3 regions of the Patulibacter sp. NPDC049589 genome follow, and region 2 is predicted to be linked to each of the others. Evidence: riboswitches for the same ligand, from Rfam matches in the RefSeq annotation. Region 2 holds a riboswitch; each other region holds the start of a gene.

Region 1 (4,266 bases), on a different contig from region 2:
GTCGCGCATCTGCTCGCGGTCGCGTCGATCGTGCTGGAGATGGAGACCACCGAGGACGAGGCGATCGCCGCCCTCCTCCACGACGTGATCGAGGACGGCGGCGGCATGGCCGCGCACGCCGAGATCGCCGAGCGCTTCGGCCCCGACGTCGCGCGCATCGTGCTCGCCAACTCCGACTCCGTCACCGGCGACGCCGACAAGGCGCCCTGGCACGACCGCAAGCGCGAGTACCTCGAGCGGATCGCCCACGAGCAGCCGGACGAGCTGCGCGTCTCGCTCGCCGACAAGCTCCACAACGCCCGCTCGCTCGTCAGCGACCACCGCCGCGTCGGCGACGAGCTCTGGTCGCGCTTCACCACCGGCAGCGGCGACGACGTGCGCTGGTACTACGGCGGGCTGCTGACGGCGTTCGCGGCGCGGACCGAGGACCTCGGCCCCGGCGGCCGCCGGGCTCTGGACGAGCTGGAGCGCGCGGTGCGGGAGCTCGGCTGAGCCCCGACCGGCGCGCTCGGCGGGGTCGGGGCCGCCCGCGAAGCCGGCCCCACCCCTCGACCCCTACGAGACCCGCTTGGCCCCGACGTAGTTCTGGCTCCAGTAGCCCGACGTGAAGGAGTGCTCCATCACGCCGTGCGACGTCGCCGAGATGACCGTCGACGAGCTCGTCGCGATGCCGACGTGCGAGGCGCCGGCTCCGGCCGTCGAGAAGAACACGAGGTCGCCCGCCTGGACGTTGGCCTTCGAGACGCTCGTGCCCACGCCGTACTGCGCGAAGCTCGTGCGCGGCAGGGAGATGCCGGCCTGCTTGAACGCCCACTGCGTGAGGCCCGAGCAGTCGAACGACGACGGGCCCGTCGCGCCGTAGGAATACGGGACGCCGATCTTCGACTGGGCCGCGGAGATCGCGGCGCCCAGGCCGGTCGACGCGGAGGCCTTCTCGGCCGTGGCGGACCCGGCGGACGAGCCGCTGGACGACCCACCGGCCGTGGCCGTGATGCCCATGCTGGCGAGCGTCGCGGGACCGGGGACGCCGTCGACCTCGAGGCCGTTGCTGCGCTGGTAGTCGCGGACGGCCTTGCGGGTCTGCGGGCCCCACTCGCCGTCGGCGCCGATGCCGAGCTTCGACTGGATCGCCTGGATCGTGGACGAGGACAGGTCCGGGTCGCTCGCCGCGGAGGAGACCGAGCGGCTGGAGGCCTTCGAGCCGGTCGACGCGGACGCCTTCTTGGCGGAGGAGCCGAGCCCGAGCTTCGACGCCGTCAGCGTGCCGACGACGCCGTCGATCGCCAGGCCGTTGGCGCGCTGGAAGGCGCGGACGGCCTTGTGGGTCGCGGTGCCGAACTCGCCGTCGGCGGTGATCCCGAGCGCGCGCTGCAGCGCCGCGACGCGGGCGCCGCTGTCGCCGCGCTTGAGCATCGAGTCGGTGACCGGGGCCGCCTGCGCGGTGCCGGCGGTGACCGCCTCGGTGGCCGGGACCGCGAGCGTGACGCCCACGAGCGCCATCGCCAGCTTTGATCGAGCGCCCTGCTTGACGCCCACCTTCCGCGCCGCGGCGGACTCGCGCCGCAGCTGCGAGCGGACCTTCGACCGCTCCCAGAACTCGTGCTCGGCGAGGTCGCGGTCGCCGGGGCGCGGCGCCTCGAAGGCGTACGACTCCTCGGTGATCCCGATCCGCCACAGCTCGGTGGTCGCGGTGGCCGTGCTCGTCGTCATCGTCGGTGCCATGTGTCCGTGCTCCTGATTCAGCGGCCTACGGGGTGAGCTGACGGGCTCGCGCGGTGCGCTACGCCGAGGACTACGGCGATTCGCCCCAGGGCCGATGACGACCCGGTTGGTTCCCCCGCTCCGGCCGCCACGACGGCGTCCGGACTCGGCCTGGTGATCCATCTTCTACACGAACACGGCGCGGCGCGAGCCGATTCGGTCCCGACGGGGAGGAGTTCAGAAGACGGCGTCGACGGGTACGGTCGACGCCACGGCTGCGTTTCCCCCGCCCCGCCTCCGATGTATCCTCGACGCCGTCGTCGGGCGCCCATCGTCAGCCCCGCAGGACGGTGAGAACGCCCGCCACGAGGGCGATCGACCGGCCCGCGGGCCGCGCCGCGCGACCCTCGTCGCCGCCGTCTCCGCCGTCGCCGGACTGGGCGCGACGACGCTCCCGGCGACCGCCTACGCCGCGTGCCGCGGAGCCCACAGGTCCGTCGCGTCGCCGGGCACGTCGCACGCCGGGGCCGCCGTCCGCTGCCTGGTCAACCGGCAGCGCGCCGCCCACGGCCTGCGGCAGCTGGGCTTCAGCAGCCGGGCCGCCCGAGCGGCACAGCGCCACACCGACGACATGATCCGCCGGCACGACTTCTCGCACGTCTCTCCGGGCGGGTCGACGATCGCCGATCGCGCCAACGCGGCCGGGATGCACTGGCGCCGCGTCGGCGAGACCATCGCCGCCGGCCAGCGCACCCCCGCCGCGGTCGTCACCGCGTGGATGAACAGCCCCGACCACCGCGCGAACATCCTGAAGCCGAGCTTCCGGGTCCTCGGCGTCGGGGCGTCCCGCCGCGGTACGGGCGGCTACGGCGGCACGACCCGGACGCAGGTCTTCTCGACGCCGAAGGGCTGAGGCCCCTCGCGCACGGCGGTTCGCCGGCGCGCCCCGGGGGTAGACGCGCCGCGTGTCCACCCCCGGTCCCGCGTCCCCCGGCCGCCTCCACGCCCCGACCGTCGGGAGCCCCGGTTCATGAGCGACCTCGTGCTGGTCACGGGCGCGTCGGGGTTCATCGGCTCGCAGCTGATCGAGCGGCTCGCGGGGCCGGAGGTGCGCCTGCGCGCCCTGGTCCGCGACGCGAGCCGGCTGCACCCGCCGGACGGCGTCGAGCTGGACGTCGTCGAGGCCGACCTGTCCGACGCGGAGTCGCTCGTCCCGGCGCTGCACGGCGTCGACGTCGCGTACTACCTCGTGCACTCGATGGGCGGCTCCGGCGACCTCGAGCAGCAGGACCGCGAGGCCGCCGAGAACTACCTTCGCGCCGCCCGCGCGGCCGGGGTCCGGCGGACGGTCTACCTCGGCGCCGTCGGCTTCGATCCCGAAGGCGGGTCCTCCGACCACCTGCGCAGCCGCCACGAGGTCGAGGAGCTCCTGGCCGACGGCACGCCCGAGGTCGTGGTCGTCCGCGCGTCGATGGTCGTCGGCGTCGGCAGCGGTTCGTTCAAGACGCTCGTGCAGATGGTCGACCGCCTGCCCGTCCTCGCGACGGCCCCGTGGCGCGAGGCGCGCTCGCAGCCGATCGCGGTCGACGACGTCCTCGACTGCCTGGCCGCCGCGCGGACGGCGCCCCCGGGCCGCTACGAGATCGCCGGCGCGGACGAGCTCTCGGTCGAGGAGCTGATGCGGGAGATCGCCCGCCAGCTCGACAAGCCGTACCGGGCGCTCTCGGTGCCGATCAGCGTGCCGAAGCTCGAGGGCCTCGTCGCCTCCGCGGTCGCGGACGAGGACCGCGCGCTGATCACCGCGCTGCTCGAGGGCCTGGGCGACGACCTCGTCGTGGACCGCAACGACGCGGAGCCCGTGTTCGGCGTGACGCCGCTCGGGTTCTCCGAGGCCGCGGCCCGCGCGATCCCGCGGATCGTGGCGGCCGACGACTGACGCCGAGACGCACCCGGGTGCGACGAAGAACGGCGCGCGCTCGACGGTGGCCGGACCGCCGCGTCCCGGGGCGGACCACCGGGTAGCGATCCGGCGTGCCCGCCCCCGCCGCCATCCTCGACATCGACGGCACGCTCGTCGACACCAACTACCAGCACGCGCTGGCGTGGAACGAGGCGTTCGTGCAGCACGGCTTCGTGCTGCCGATCTGGCGGATCCACCGGTCGATCGGGATGGGCGGCGACCAGCTCGTGGCGAAGCTGATCGGCGAAGACGCGGACGCCGAGCACGGCGACGACATCCGGGCCGCGGAGGGCGCGCTCTACCTCGGGTCGATCGCGTCGGTCCACCCGTTCGACCGCGCCCGGGAACTCGTCGAGCGGCTGTCGTCCGGCGACCGGCGTTGCGTGCTGGCGAGCTCCGCGAAGGCGAAGGAGGTCGACCACTACCTCGACCTGCTCGACGCCCGCGAGCTCGTCGACGGGTGGACGACGTCCAGCGACGTCGAGCACACGAAGCCCGAGCCCGACCTCGTGAAGGCCGCCCTGGAGAAGCTCGGCACCGACGACGCCGTGATGGTCGGCGACACGCCGTGGGACGTCCAGGCCGCCGAGCGCGCCGGCATCCGG
Region 2 (4,266 bases):
CGCGTCCAGGGCCCGCTCGCGCACGCCCTCTGCGGTCAGGCCGAGCAGGCCGGCGAGGTCCCCGTACGGCATCCGCCGCCGCAGCACGAGCTGCAGGACGGCCTGCTGGTCCGGGTGGAGCTCCTGCAAGCGGGACATCGGCGGTGAGCCTATACGGGCCCAGGTTACGGTGAGGTAAGAGCTGTGACGGGCGTCCGGAGGCCGCTCCGCCCGCGCGCTCTAGGATCGGACGCGATGGAGTTCGAGCCCGTGGTGCCCCTGGAGAAGACCCTCGACGGCCTGATCGGCCTGCAGGTCGGTGAGCACGGCGAGGACTGGGCCGAGGCCTCGCTGCCCGTCGGCGACCACGTCCGCCAGCCGATGGGTCTCGTCCACGGTGGCGTCTACGCCGCGATCGCCGAGTCGCTGACCTCGATGGCCACCGCCCGGGCCGTGGTCCCGGACGGGTTCTCCGCCCAGGGCCTGTCGAACACGACGAACTTCCTGCGCCCCTGCTTCGAGGGCACGGTCCACGCCCGCGCGGAGCGGCTGCACAAGGGCCGGACCACCTGGGTCTGGGACGTCCGCATGACGGACGACCAGGGGCGCGTGTGTGCGATCACGCGCATGGTGATCGCCGTTCGCCCCGTCGGCTGACCGCCGGCCGGGACGTTCGTCCCGGTCCGGCGCGGCGCGCTGGGCGGCGCGGTAGCCTCCGCTCGTCCGCGTCGGCGGGTGGCGAATCTCGATGGCGCCTCGGCGTTCGTCTGGCGTGCCGCTACTCTATGGAGAGGTGCCCACGGACACCGGACCGCCATGGACCTCCGAGACCCCGACCACTTCGCGAGCGCCTACGCCGAGCACGCGCCCGCCGCGGCCAACGCGGCGGCGTCGATCCTCGCGCCTGCGGGTCGCCGGTCGGACGTCGAGGACGTGGTCCACGACGTCTTCGTCCGCCTCTGGCGCGACCCCCGGCGCTTCGACCCCGCGCGTGGTCCGCTCGGGGCGTACGTCCGGATGGTCGCCCGTTCGCGGGCGCTGGACCTGCTGCGCTCCGGCCAGGCCGCCGGCCGCGCGACCGAGCGCCTCGCGGCCGCGCCGCCCCCGCTGCCCGCGGACGTCGTGGTCAGCGAGGCCGAGCGCAACGAGGCCCGCGCCGCGCTCATGCGCGCGATGTCGGCCCTGCCGGTGCCGCAGCGCGAGGCGATCGCGCTCGCCTGCTGGGGCGACCTCACCGCCAACCAGATCGCCGACCGCTCCGGGCTGCCGCTCGGCACGGTCAAGGGCCGCCTGCGCCTCGGTCTCGCGCGCATGCGGGCGGAGCTCGAGGGCTCCGAGATGGCCGCGGCGACGGTCATGACGATGATCTCGACGCTGCTCTGAGGAGCCGGTTGCCGGCGGGGGCGGGCCCGGCGGGCGACGCGGCCGGCGCGGCGCCCGGTGGTCGTCGGGCGACGGCGGTTCGCGGCCGGAGCACGCGGCGTCTCGAGGCCAGGGCACGTGATCTTCCGGGCCGTGCGATCGTGGCGCGCATACGCCATGTTGGCGCGTGTACGCCGTTCTGGCGGGTGTGCGCGATCGCACGGGGCGGGCCGCTGACGAGCCCTTAGGGTTCACGACACCTTCACCGACGCCGAGTCGGGACGTGCCCGCACGTTCCGAACGGGGGACCCACCGCCGCAGCGCTCTCCCCTCGAGAGCCGCGGCACGGGGCGAATCGGACGCTGAGTCGTCCGTAGCGTCCTCCGGCCGTCCCGCACCCATGTGCGGCACGACCGGGGGCTGCGAGCCCGTCAGCTAACTCCGTAGGCGTCTTCCCGAAGAGGAGACCCAACCGTGAATCGTGACGTCGTCGTCACGCCGACCCGGGCCGCGTTCGCGGCCGGGGCGGCGCTGGCCCTGACCGCAGCCGTCCCCGCCATGGCCTCTGCGCCGTCCGGGACCCCGGCACCCGCCTCCGGCGCGGCACCCGCCGCCTCGCTGGCCACCCCCGTCGCCGCCACCGCGGCGGCTCCGGTCGCACCCACCGCAGCACCCGCGACGGCACCCGCCGCCGCGAAGCGCCCCACCCCAGCCATCCGCGCCACCACCGAGCGCGGCGCCGGCCTCATCGGTCGGCGCGCCGTCTACGCCGGCCGCGTCCGGCACCACTCGCCCGGCCAGCACGTCCGGCTCGAGCTCCACAAGGGCTCGAAGTGGCGCGCCGTGGACCGCGACGCCGTCGGCCGCGACGGCCGCTTCCGCGTCAGCACGAAGATCGCCGCGATGGGCGACCGCTCCGCCCGCCTGCGGATCGTCTCCAACTCGCACGGCAAGGGCGACATCGAGCGCGTCGACCGGATCCACGGGTTCCGCTCGACCTACGCGTCGTACTACGGGCCCGGCCTGTACGGCAGCGCCCTGGCCTGCGGCGGCCACCTGAGCCCCGGCACCATCGGCGTCGCCCACAAGACGCTGCCGTGCGGCACGAAGCTGACGTTCCGCCTCGGCTCTCGCCAGGTCAGCGCGCGCGTCGTCGACCGCGGCCCGTACATCGCCGGCCGCGAGTTCGACCTCACCGCCGCGACGAAGGCCCGCCTCGGCTTCGGCTCCACCGGCACGGTGATGGTCGACCGCTAGACGGTCGATTCCACGGAGCCCGTGGATGTGGGATGCGTTCCGGGCGGTGTCCTGGCGTCGCACGGTGCCGCGGCCGGACCTCGACGTCTGACTGCGGTGCCGGGTGGCGTCCGGTGCCGTCGGGGACGTGCAACACGCGGCGAGATCGTGGGCCCCACCGTCGAGGCCGAATCCCCGCGGACCGCACCCGCGACGGCGCTAGGGTCCGGGTCATGAGCATCCCCCGGCTCCTCGTCTCCGTCGCGGTCATCGTCAGCGTCGGCGCTGCTGCGGCACCCGCCATGGCGAACTTCAGCGGCGCCGCGCCGGACCCGACGGGCGACGCGACCGATCCGCGATCCGGCCGCGACCTGGAGGCGGCCGCCTTCGGATACGACCGGAAGACCGGCACGGTCCGCGTGGCGATCCAGCTCGCGACCCGGCCGGACAAGACCGACGACGGCGTCGGCGTCCACGTGTTCCTCGCCCATCGCTCCGCGACCGGCTGCGACAAGACCCCTGGCGTCTCCGTCGTCGGCGAGACGCAGGCGCCGGGCGGCATGGCGTGGGGGCTGCAGACCGGGCCGTCGAGCGATCCGCTCGCGGCCGTCGGCTCGGCCGACAACTTCGACACCTTCGACGCCGTCCAGCGCTTCGAGCTCCGGGACCCGGCACTGAAGAACCGGGCCTTCGACTGCGCCGTGGCGACGACGACCGAGCTCGGCAACCCCGCGAACGTCCTCGACACCGTCGGTCCGATCGTGCTGAAGGCACTCCCCGAGCTCCGGCTCGGGGTCTCGGGGGTGCCGACGTCGGTCGTGCGCGACCGGACCCGTCGCATCACGGTGAAGGTGACCAACCCCGGCGACGCCCCTGCGACGGGCGTGAAGGTCCGCATCGGCCGGGCGGCGGGACTCGATGCCCCGGCGGCGACGTCACTGGGCACGATCGCCGCCGGCAGGACCGTGACGAAGCGGATCTCGATCCGGCTGACCCGGCGCGCGAGGTCGACGGTCCCCCTGAAGCTCTCGGCGGCCACCGGTGACCTGCGGATCGAACGCCGGTACTCGATCACCCCGAGGAGCAGGGCCAAGCGGGGCGGGAGCGGAGGGGGCGACGGCAACCGCGGACCGCAGCAGCTCTGCAACCAGTTCTCCCCGGACCTCAGCGGGCAGTCCGGAGGCTCGCTGATCCTCGTGCCCTGCTGAGCGCCTGCCGGGCGTCGACACCCGCCCACCCGGGTGCGTCCCGCCGCAGGCGGGCGTACCCTGGGATCGTGGGCACGGAGGGAACACCTGTTCGGTGCATCGGGCACCTGGACTGCGACGCGTTCTTCGCCTCCGTCGAGCTGCTGCGGCGCCCCGAGCTGCGCGGCAAGCCGGTGATCGTGGCCCACGACGGGCCGCGGTCGGTCGTCACGACCGCGACCTACGAGGCGCGGAAGTTCGGCGTCGGGTCGGCCATGCCGCTGGCGACGGCGAAGAACCGCTGCCCCCAGGCGATCATCGTCCCGCCGGACCACGACGCCTACCGCGAGGCGTCCGCCCGGGTGATGGGCATCGTGCGCGACGAGGTCGAGATCGTCGAGCAGGTCAGCGTCGACGAGGCGTACATGGACCTCAGCGCGATGGCGATGCCCAAGAGCGCCATGCGCCGGCTGCAGGCCCGGATCGTCAAGGAGACCGAGCT
Region 3 (4,266 bases), on a different contig from region 2:
GTTCGTCCCCGTGCCGGGCCAGACGAAGGAGCGCGGCCGTGAGCGCGAGCTGCAGCTGCGCGCCGTCCTGGACCCGATGATGGGCCTCGAGCCCGAGATGGACCGCTGGTACCCCCTCTGGGGCGCCCCGATCGGCGCCTGAGCGGCCCAGCCCCCTGGGAACGCAGAAGGCCCGCCATCGGCGGGCCTTCTGCGTTCCGTGCGACCCGGGCCCGTCGGGCACCGTGCCGCCGGCCGGGGTTAGGCCTCGGCCGGGTCCGGGACGAGGCCCTCGCCTGTGAACTCCTGGCCGGCCTCGGCGAAGGAGAAGTCGTCCGCCGGGATCAGCACGTCGGAGCCGATGAGCTCGTCGTCGGCCAGCGGGGTCCCCTTCTCGCGCACGAACGCCAGGAGCTTGGCGAACTCGCGGGCGTAGCCCTCGGGGTCCCCGGCGTCGACGGCCGCGACGACCGCGTCGTCGATGTCGTTGAGCGCCGCGTGCGTGTCGTCCGCCAGCCGGTACTGCTGGTCCATGAAGATCCGGACGATCACGCCTCCTTCTCCTGGCTCTGTGGCGCCGGGGCCGCGTCGGGAGCCGGGGTGCCGCCGGCGCCCAGCTCGGCGGCCGGGGCGCTGCCCTGGCCGAGCTCGGCCTTCATCCGCTCGAGCTCGGAGTCGACCTGCGACCCGGCGGAGAGCGCCTCGAGCTGACGATCGATGTCGTCCTTGCCCGAGCCGAGCTCCATCATGTCGCCGAACGTGCCGGCCTCCTCGAGCTCCGCGACGGCGTCCGCGCGGGCCTTCATGTTCTCCGTCTTGTCGACGGCGCGCTGCATCGCCATGCCGACCTCGGCCATGGACTCGCCGACGCCGGTGGCCGCCTCCGAGATCCGGACCTGGGCCTCCGCGGCGTTGTACTGCGCCTTGATGACCTCCTTCTTGGTCCGGAACTGCTCGACCTTCGTGCGCAGCTTCTGCTCGCTGGCGACGAGGGCCTGCTGCTGGTTCTCGAGGTCCTGGATCTGACCGCTCAGGCCCTGAAGCTCGGTCTGGATCAGCGTCTTGCGCTCCAGCGCGGTGCGGGCGAGGTCCTCCTGCCCGGCGGCGAGCGCCTGACGGGCCTGCGTGTCGAGCTTGACGATCGACTGCTGCTGCTTGTCGGTCTGCAGCTGCAGGCGCTTCTTCGCCGTGACGACGTCGGCGATGCCCTTCTTGACGTTCTGGAGGTTCTCCAGCTGCTTCTGGTAGCTGTAGTCGAGCGTCTCGCCGGGGTCCTCGGCCTTGTCCAGAACCCGGGACAGCTTCGCTTTGATGGTGGTGGACATGCGGGCGCCGAGACCCATGTGGTGCTCCTCGTGGCGTTCTTGGGGATGATCGCCGGTCAGCCTATCGGTCCTGCCTCAACGGTCCGTGAAGTCGACGCGGGCCGGGGACGTGGCGCGCCGGGAGTCGTCGCCCGCGACGAGGCCCCGGAACGACGAGAGGCGCCGCGATGCGGCGCCTCTCGGAAGCGGGGCGGGCCGTCGGGCCCGGGGCCGGCGGCCTACAGGCCGTCGGGGTGCGTGACGACGTACTCGTCCTCGTCGGTGCGGTTGTCCGGGCGCCACTGCGGGCCCTTGGCGCCGCTGGGGTCCTTCGCGGCGGAGGTGTCGAGGCGCAGGCCGGCGATGATCGCGAAGGCGTGGCCGGAGTTCCCGTAGACCGAGATCCACTGGCCCTCGCCCTCGATGCCGTTCTTCCAGGCGTCGTCGAACTCGTAGGACGCGAGCGGGGTCTTCAGCAGGCCGCCGCCGATGAGCGCGTAGGAGACGGTGCCGGAGCAGTCGTAGGCCGTGTCCTCGACGCGGGCGTGGCCGCCGCCGAGGCGGTAGGGCTTGCCGACGATCTTGTTCGCCGCGACGACCGCGGACTGGACCTGCGCCGGGGCCTTCAGCGGAACCCGGGCGAACCAGGCGGTGCGACCGTCGACCGTCTTGCCCTTGTACCGCTTGGCCTTGATGCCGTTGGTGGTGCGCATCCCGACGGGGATGACGACGGTGCCTGGCGCCGCGGGCGCCGCCGGCGTGACCGGGGCGGGTGCGGGCGTGGGAACCGTCGGGGCGACACCGCCGGTGGCCGGAGCCGCCGTCTGTGCTGAAGCGGAAGCCGTGACGCCGGTGAACCCGGCGGCCAGGACGGCGGTCATCGCTATGGCCCGTGAAGTCAAACGCACTACGTGCTCTCTTTCGTCGGCCTACGGGGTTAGCTGACGGGCTAGCGCAGAAAGAGACAGCGCTTCCACCGGAAGACCGGCGAATTAGCCCCAAGAACACGTGGTTCCCCCGCCCACCGGATTCGACTCCGGTGATTCGGCTGCCGGGACAGTAGCAGTCCTGCCGCAAGACGGCACCCACTGTTGCAACGAGCCGTGCAGCCGCGAGGGTTCCGTGCGCCCGGGCGGTGGGTCGTGCGAGGCCGAGACCTCCGGCGACGACGCACGTACCCGCGAGAGGGCGCCGCCGACCCCTCGTCGCTGTGCGTTCGCGCACGGACGGCGGCCGTGCGGTTACCGTGCCCCCGATGCGTCCGGTCCCCACCCGCTCCCGCCGCGCGACGGCGGCCGCCGCCCTGGCCGTCTCGGCCGCCCTCGTCCTCGCCGGCTGCGGCGGGGGCGACGACGCCGAGTCGCCCTTCACCCCGCCGAAGGGCGACGACTCCTCGGCGTCCGCGCTCGGGTTCCCCGTCGTCGCCACCCGGAACACGACCCGGACGGGTACGAAGGACCCGGTGGACGCCGCCGCGGCCGTCGCCCGCGCGGCGTACCCGGACGGCTCGGAGGCCAGCCGCGCGAAGGCCGTGACGATCGTCGACGACCAGGACTGGCGGACGGCGCTGGCCGCCACGTCGCTCGCCGCGCCCCCGATCGGCGCACCCCTCCTGTTCAGCGACGGCGCGAAGCTCCCGGACGCCACGGTGTCCGCGATCGACGCCCTGAAGCCGTCCGGCAGCGACGCGGCCGGCAAGGCGCAGGCCGTGCTCGTCGGCAAGGTCGGACGGCCCTCCGGCCTGCGGACGGACGCCATCGAGGGCGCCGACCCCTACGAGCTGGCGCGCGCGATCGACCGGTACACCACGCAGGCCCGCGGCCGCTCGAGCGACCGCGTCCTCGTCGTCAGCGCCGATCGCCCCGAGTACGCCGTGCCGGCCGCCGCCTGGCTGGCGAAGTCCGGGGACCCGCTCGCGTTCGTGACGAGCAAGGGCATCCCGCCGGCCACCGCCCGTCAGCTCGCGTCGCACCCGAAGGCGACCATCTACGTGCTGGGGCCCAGCGCCGTGGTCCGCCCGTCGGTCACCAAGCAGCTGCGCAAGTACGGCACCGTCAAGCGCGTCGGCGGCGTCAGCCCGACCGACAACGCGATCGGCTTCGCCCGCTACAAGGACGGCTCGTTCGGCTGGAACGTCAACCAGCCCGGCCACGGGTTCCTCATCGCGCGGGACACCGACACGCTCGGCGCGATCAGCCTCGCGCCGTTCGCGGCCTCCGGCCTGCACGGCCCGCTGCTGCTCCTGGACTCCTCCGACCAGCTCTCGGTCCCCGTGCGCGAGTACCTGCGCGACGTCAAGCAGGGGTACTACCCCGACGACCCGACCCTCGACGCGACCGCGGTCGCGCGCTACAACCGCGCGTGGCTGACCGGCGACGTCTCGCAGATCAGCGCGAAGGTCCAGGCGCAGATCGACACGCTGCTCGAGCTCGCGCCCGTGGACGACTCGCCGTCCGGCGGCGACGACGGGCTGCCCCGCGACGGCTCCGGCACGACCACGGCCCCGAAGTCGACCACGAAGGCCCCGGCCACCACCACGACGCCGACGCCGAAGGCGCCCTGAGCGCGCGGCCCCGCCACGTGGCGGGGCCGCGCGGGGATCGGTACAACAGACGCATGAGCGAAGCGCAGCGGCCGGACCAACGCGATCTCGGCGTCGCCGTCACGGTCGACGACATCCGCCGGCTCACGGGCGCCGCCACCCCGCACTTCGCGCAGCAGATCCGCAACCGCGTCGCGCGGCTGATCGACGGCCTGCCCGCGCAGCACCCCGCGCGCCTGGTCGGCGAGGCCGAGGTCCGCCGGCTGACGGCGCTGGGGACGAGCGGGGAGGTCCGCGGCGGCACCGCGCAGCCCGGCATGCCCGGCCTGCCCTCCACCGCCCTGCCCAAGGGCTGACCCGGGCCGGCCCGCCCGGCCGGCCACGCCCGTCCGTCCCGCACCCGAGGTCCAGATGCCCGCGTCCGTCCCGCCCCCCACGCCC

Evidence for each region. Region 2 has a riboswitch for cyclic di-AMP ahead of AB0L40_RS22850 (septal ring lytic transglycosylase RlpA family protein). Riboswitches for the same ligand answer to the same signal wherever they lie in the genome.
Region 1: it holds a riboswitch for cyclic di-AMP, as region 2 does, so the genes downstream of both, AB0L40_RS05830 (NlpC/P60 family protein) here and AB0L40_RS22850 (septal ring lytic transglycosylase RlpA family protein) in region 2, are expected to answer to the same signal.
Region 3: it holds a riboswitch for cyclic di-AMP, as region 2 does, so the genes downstream of both, AB0L40_RS06530 (peptidoglycan endopeptidase) here and AB0L40_RS22850 (septal ring lytic transglycosylase RlpA family protein) in region 2, are expected to answer to the same signal.

The regions. Positions count from the first base shown of each region.
Region 1 is NZ_JBFAPC010000020.1:218-4,483, reverse strand. Features, by position in the region: gene AB0L40_RS05835 (HD domain-containing protein) at 1-492, shown strand, start outside; gene AB0L40_RS05830 (NlpC/P60 family protein) at 556-1,722, opposite strand; cyclic di-AMP (ydaO/yuaA leader) riboswitch at 1,730-1,883, opposite strand; gene AB0L40_RS05825 (CAP domain-containing protein) at 1,883-2,614, shown strand; gene AB0L40_RS05820 (NAD(P)H-binding protein) at 2,732-3,637, shown strand; gene AB0L40_RS05815 (HAD family hydrolase) at 3,733-4,266, shown strand, end outside.
Region 2 is NZ_JBFAPC010000166.1:7,836-12,101, reverse strand. Features, by position in the region: partial or broken gene AB0L40_RS22865 (hypothetical protein) at 1-138, opposite strand, end outside; gene AB0L40_RS22860 (PaaI family thioesterase) at 235-636, shown strand; gene AB0L40_RS22855 (sigma-70 family RNA polymerase sigma factor) at 796-1,362, shown strand; cyclic di-AMP (ydaO/yuaA leader) riboswitch at 1,601-1,806, shown strand; gene AB0L40_RS22850 (septal ring lytic transglycosylase RlpA family protein) at 1,816-2,598, shown strand; gene AB0L40_RS22845 (hypothetical protein) at 2,811-3,785, shown strand; gene dinB (DNA polymerase IV) at 3,854-4,266, shown strand, end outside.
Region 3 is NZ_JBFAPC010000023.1:35,469-39,734, forward strand. Features, by position in the region: gene AB0L40_RS06515 (hypothetical protein) at 1-142, shown strand, start outside; gene AB0L40_RS06520 (hypothetical protein) at 241-531, opposite strand; gene AB0L40_RS06525 (PspA/IM30 family protein) at 528-1,322, opposite strand; gene AB0L40_RS06530 (peptidoglycan endopeptidase) at 1,523-1,996, opposite strand; cyclic di-AMP (ydaO/yuaA leader) riboswitch at 2,195-2,343, opposite strand; gene AB0L40_RS06535 (hypothetical protein) at 2,539-3,846, shown strand; gene AB0L40_RS06540 (hypothetical protein) at 3,900-4,181, shown strand; gene AB0L40_RS06545 (hypothetical protein) at 4,237-4,266, shown strand, end outside.